DNA from 2 places in the Vibrio sp. 704 genome. Region 1 is predicted to be linked to the other one. Evidence: predicted binding sites of a transcription regulator. Region 1 holds the regulator's gene; the other holds the start of a gene.
The links. Region 1 encodes PurR, which represses purine synthesis genes. Its sites were predicted from a motif close to TNANGNAAACGTTTNCNTNA; they were not measured.
Positions count from the first base shown of each region.

Region 2: glyA (serine hydroxymethyltransferase) is a predicted target of PurR. The motif match lies at 1,728-1,747, and genes of this name have one in related genera.

Region 1 covers NZ_JAWOUH010000003.1:95,437-98,629, reverse strand. The annotation lists gene torR (two-component system response regulator TorR) at 1-144, opposite strand, end outside; gene torD (molecular chaperone TorD) at 411-1,058, shown strand; gene purR (HTH-type transcriptional repressor PurR) at 1,527-2,531, shown strand; cyclic di-GMP riboswitch class I at 2,819-2,908, shown strand; gene R7R24_RS06465 (TfoX/Sxy family DNA transformation protein) at 3,025-3,193, shown strand, end outside.
Region 2 covers NZ_JAWOUH010000012.1:20,532-23,724, forward strand. The annotation lists gene glyA (serine hydroxymethyltransferase) at 421-1,671, opposite strand; gene R7R24_RS16050 (YitT family protein) at 2,019-2,621, shown strand; gene R7R24_RS16055 (transcriptional regulator) at 2,712-3,193, shown strand, end outside.

The sequences.
Region 1 (3,193 bases):
GTCTACATCGCCCGCTTGCAAAACTTCACGCATTTCTGCGCCACTCTCTGCTTCGCTGACTTGGTAGCCCTCATTTTGGAAATATCCCGCAAGCTTACTACGAGTTACAACATCATCTTCTACGACTAATACGTGATAGCTCATTTACACCACTTTTCTGTCTTCTTATTATCCAAGACGTATTCTATTCATAACTAGTAACATTTCTAGTCATAGATACATTAAAACGCAAGATTTAGCGTTTTTATTGATTCAAAACAAGCTTGCCCATTGCTATTAATAAACGGTCATTTTTGACCATAAAACACAACAATTATAGTTACTGCTATTCATTTTAATTGATTACACTTAGGGGATATCCCTAATTGACTTTGTGATGCATGACTTGAAGCATCATTCAGGAGCCCAAAATGCAAGAAGTGAAAGCTTTTAATGAAAAACGCGCTGAAATTTACTGGTGGTTTTCGAGCTTGTTCGCAAAAGAACTAACAGAGAAAGAATTGGAAGCCTATCACAGTGTTGAAATTCGCAGTTTTCTCGCAGGTTTAGGTGAAAATGAGTCGCTGAAACCAGCTGTTGATAGCCTAGTTGATGCATTGAATCGGTTACAAGATCGTGAAGATGCACAACTAGAGCTTGCAGCTGACTTTTGTGAACTGTTTTTGAAGACAGAAAAATACGGCGCTCTTCCTTACGCATCCATGTACATTGGTGAATCAGGTTTACTGAATGACAAGCCAGCTGAGGAAATGGAAAAGTTGATGGCTGAATTTGGCGTTCAAGTAGACGAAAACCTAAAGGAACCTGCGGATCACTTAGCCGTTGAGCTCGACTTTCTCGGGAACATGATTATCCGCTCAAACGAGCTTGAACAAGAAAAACACATGGAAGAAGCCTTCGTTAAACAAAACGACTTTATCCAGCAACAATTGATGTCTTGGTTACCTCAGTTTTCAGACAAATGTAAAAAATTCGACGAATTTGGATTTTACTCGAGTGTCGCGAAACTATTAGTTGCATTTTGTAAACTAGACAGCGCCTACCTTCTTGGTGAATAATTGCCGCCTATTTTTAGGGAGCCTGCCTATCGGGCTTCCTGTATGCCTGAAAGTGACCAATTGTAAGTAACTTGGGTATAATATTCGTTTGCCTTAACTTAGCGCAAAGACGCTTGGTTATTTAGCAGTCAAAATGTGACTTCAAATACACAAATCTCTTGCTGAAAACATTGCTAGTCAGTCCACATAGGGCTAAAATGTGAGCGCAAACGATTAAATATGATTTATATGTAAACCGCTGAAATATAGCGGTTTTTGTGTTTTCTTAACAGGTTGATGGCAATTTCTCATCAGATAGAAAAAAGATAAAATTCATCGACCGATGCTGCTACGTACCCTTTTGTCGCACTTGGATCAACCGCTGCCGAGACACTTAGCGCCAATTTTATATTGCTAGGTGTGAAACCATTAGAGCATCAGGTACATCCAATACGACATATTTCAGTAGCTCGATACAGGACACCATTTATGGCCACGATAAAAGACGTTGCTCGCTTAGCCGGCGTTTCCACTACGACAGTTTCGCACGTTATCAATAAAACGCGTTTCGTTGCAGAAGCAACGCAAGAAAAAGTAATGAAAGCCGTTGACGAGCTGAATTACGCGCCAAGTGCCGTTGCACGCAGCCTAAAATGCAACTCAACTCGTACGATTGGCATGTTAGTAACTCAATCAACTAACCTATTTTTCTCAGAAGTGATTGATGGCGTTGAGAGCTACTGTTACCGCCAAGGCTATACTCTGATTTTATGTAACACAGGCGGGATTTACGAAAAACAACGCGATTACATTCGTATGCTGGCTGAAAAGCGCGTTGATGGCATCCTAGTGATGTGTTCTGACTTAACCGAAGAACTAAAAGAGATGCTTGACCGTCATGCGGACATTCCTAAAGTGGTCATGGATTGGGGCCCAGAGAGCTCACAAGCAGACAAGATCATGGATAACTCAGAAGAAGGTGGCTACATTGCAACCAAACATCTGATTGACAATGGTCATACGGATATCGCTTGTCTAAGCGGTCATTTTGAAAAGCTTGCTTGCCAAGAGCGCATTGCAGGTTTCCGTCGCGCAATGAGCGAAGCGAACCTAGCTGTAAATGAAGACTGGATCCTTGAAGGTAACTTTGAATGTGATACGGCCGTATTAGTTGCAGATAAAATTACCGCAATGGACAAGCGCCCGACGGCGGTATTCTGTTTTAACGACACAATGGCTCTCGGCCTAATGAGCCGCTTGCAACAAAACGGGATCAAAATTCCTGAAGATATTTCAGTGATCGGCTACGACAACATCGAGCTTGCAGAATACTTCTCTCCACCGCTAACGACTATCCACCAACCTAAACGTCGTGTTGGTAAAAATGCATTCGAAATTCTACTTGAGCGTATCAAAGATAAAGAACACGAAAAACGAATTTTCGAAATGCAACCTGAGCTTGTAATTCGAAATACTGTGAAAAAAATGAACTAAATTTCACTGTATTTAACCGTGTTAAATAAGCGCTCTACAGGGGCGCTTATTTTTTTGGAAAAATTAAGCATTCTCTAATACTTCACACCACTCTAATAACAATTGACTAACGTTAACTCCCTGTTTTATATAAATGTAATATATATTAAGAACTCCTTTTCAAAGGCCAATTTGCACCTTTCCATATGCAAAATAGAGCATTCAACCTATCATTTTTATTGAACCGAAATCACACTTTTAACGCTAAACCGTGATGTTAATTCAATATAAGAAGTATGCTCATTGTGTCACGCACAGGGCAAACCATTCGAAAGAGTGGGACGCAAAGCCTCCGGCCTGAACCATATTACGATATGGAAGGTAGCGGGGTTACCGATGGCAAGTGTGTAAGCAATGACTTTACTCTGTAATGACATTGTTTTTACGCATGTTTGCTACTCTCTCGGACCTGACTTTTGGTGGCGTAATATTAATTACACCGAGATAACAAAACATGGATAAACCGATACTCAAAGACTCTATGAAGCTATTTGAGGCACTTGGTAATATCAAGTCGCGCTCAATGTTTGGTGGCTTCGGACTATTCGCTGATGAAACAATGTTTGCACTAGTGGTAAACAATCAGCTTCATATCAGAGCAGACCAAAAAACTTCATCTGACT
Region 2 (3,193 bases), on a different contig from region 1:
TTGGCTCAGTGCCAACCTTTTTTGTATCTGTCAAATGATGATAAAAAGCCATTCTACCTCCGTCATTCTGAACAGCGAGGAACGAGCGTGATTCAGAATCTGTTTTCAGAATACTGATGATTTTTAGGGAAACGCTGAGTAAAAGAGTGTGCCTCAACAAGATTCCTGCTCTCGCCTAGGCTCGTCGGAATGACGCGGTTTGGATATATTGAAAGGGACAGTGTTGGTAGCCATCTCCTTATCACACACTCTTCGCTATATCTCATTCCAAACGCCAGACAAACAAAAAGGCCCTCAATTGAGGACCTTTAGTATATCAATGTTCAAAATAGATGAGTCGAGTTCTAGGAGAACACACGGAGTTTGCGCGAGCAAATGAGTATGTTCGACACCGAAATCGACTCACTCGATGAAAAGCAGTTATGCGTAAACTGGTAGACGCTTACAAATTTCTAGCACTTTCTGTTTAGTCGCTTCGATAACTTCTTCGTTGCCGATGTTATCTAGAACGTCACACATCCAGTTTGCTAGCTCTTTTGCATCTTCTTCAGTGAAGCCACGGCGAGTGATCGCTGGCGTACCTACACGAATACCAGACGTTACGAATGGGCTGCGTGGGTCATTTGGTACTGAGTTCTTGTTTACAGTGATGTTTGCTGCACCTAGTGCCGCGTCTGCGTCTTTACCAGTGATATCTTTGTCGATTAGGTCAACAAGGAACAAGTGGTTTTCTGTACCGTTAGATACGATTTTGTAGCCACGCTCTTGGAACTGACCAACCATTGCTTTTGCGTTTTTCACTACGCGAGCTTGATAAGCTTTGAACTCTGGCTCCATCGCTTCTTTGAACGCTACTGCTTTACCAGCGATAACGTGCATTAGAGGACCACCTTGACCACCAGGGAACACTGCTGAGTTCAGTTTCTTGTACATATCTTCGCCAGCATTTGACAAGATAAGACCACCGCGAGGACCTGCTAGTGTTTTGTGCGTCGTTGTTGTTACCACGTGAGCATGCGGTACTGGTGTTGGGTATTCACCGGCAGCGATAAGACCAGCTACGTGCGCCATATCAACAAATAAGTAAGCACCTGCTTTGTCAGCGATTTCACGCATGCGTTTCCAATCAACGATTTGCGAGTAAGCAGAGAAACCACCGATGATCATCTTAGGTTTGTGTTCAAGTGCTAGCTGTTCCATCTCGTCGTAGTTGATTTGACCAGCTTCATCGATACCGTAAGGGATAACGTTGTAGTGCTTACCAGAGAAGTTTACTGGTGAACCGTGAGTTAGGTGACCACCGTGCGCTAGGCTCATGCCTAAAACTGTATCGCCTGGGTTAAGAAGCGCCATGTAAACTGCGCTGTTTGCTTGAGAACCTGAGTGAGGCTGTACGTTAGCGTACTCACAACCAAATAGTTGGCATGCACGCTCAATTGCTAGTGCTTCAGCTTTATCTACGTACTCACAACCGCCGTAGTAACGCTTACCTGGGTAGCCTTCAGCGTATTTGTTCGTTAGCTGAGAACCTTGCGCTTCCATTACACGTGGGCTTGTGTAGTTTTCAGAAGCGATAAGTTCAATGTGTTCTTCCTGGCGAAGGGTTTCTTCCTGGATAGCTGCGAACAGTTCCGCATCGTAATCTGCGATGTTCATATCACGCTTAAGCATCTGTATCTCCTGACTCAGATTAGTACTGAAAGTTGCAAAAAAACTGTTGAATGACCCAACGCAAACGTTTTCGTCACCCTAATGGCGCGCATTCTACATAATTTGATTTAGGTCATAAAGAGAAATTTACAATTTTTCTCATGCAGTTTTTTCATGATGACAAGCAATGTTTACCATGCCAGCATTGCAATCGCATAACGACAATCTATTGCCTGTCAAATTTGTGCTTTACACCCTGTAAAACAGCAATTACATAGGTTTACCGTAAATTTTACCCTCTAGCTACCGAAAAGATCATCTTTTTACTACTATGCACGCCTTATTTATCACTAATGACTGCAACATTGATGGAAAAACACTCATTAAAAGAAGACTGGATAGCGATTCTCACGGGTACCTTTTTAGTAGCTCAAGGCGTTTTCTTTCTCCAATCCGCGAACCTTCTAACGGGAGGCACGACTGGATTGGCTCTGCTTATTAGCCAATTTACACCTTTTACCTTTGGTGTGCTGTACTTTTTAGCAAACAGTCCTTTTTACTTACTAGCATGGAAACGCTTCGGCCGTCATTTCGCCATTAATAGTGCCATTTCTGGCGCGTTGGTTTCTATCTTTGCCGATCATCTTTATTTGCTAATCTCGCTCGAATCGGTAAATGAAGTTTATTGCGCCGTCGCAGGCGGACTTTTAATGGGGCTTGGTATGCTGATCCTATTCCGACATCGCTCCAGCTTGGGTGGCTTTAACGTGCTGTGTTTGTTTATCCAAGACAAATTTGGCATTTCAGTTGGCAAAAGCCAAATGGCAATCGATGCATGTATCCTGTTTGCTTCATTCTTCTTTGTCACACCAGAAGTGATTGGCCTTTCAATTTTGGGGGCGTTTGCACTCAATCTCGTGTTAGCGATGAACCACAAACCGCACCGCTATTCCGTGACCTACGGTTCATAAATTTTTGATAATGATTGAAGCGCGATTTATAAGATTTCGCGCTCCAATCGCTATATAATACTTCGCGATTTCCAAATAGATCGGTACGGTATGCGCGACTTTCTGCAACAAGCTAAACAGACTCACAGTTGTATTGCGATTGGAGAGCTGATCTATAACCCGAAGACACAGACCCTTCATCAAGATGCTATCGCGATTGATCTTGAACCTCGCACCATTGAATTATTAGAACTGCTGTTAACAAGCGTTGGCCACCCACTCTCTGCTGACACCATTATTGAAACCATTTGGCAGAGCAAGTTCATCTCTAAGAATGTGCTCACGAACCGCATTAGCACCTTACGTGCCCTGCTACAGCAGTACTTACCCGAATACGATGCCGCTAAGCTCTTGGTCACTTACCCCCGCAAAGGCTACTTTCTTAACCCTGCCAATATTCGTTTAGTGCCACCAGCGAAAAACCATCGGCGCGTTATCTCAACCCAGGTGGCGAGTAATAAGAACTTCAAGCTGATTTTTGCTTACAGCTTATGTGCCATACTTGCGGTATGTAGCATGACACTCGCAAGCTT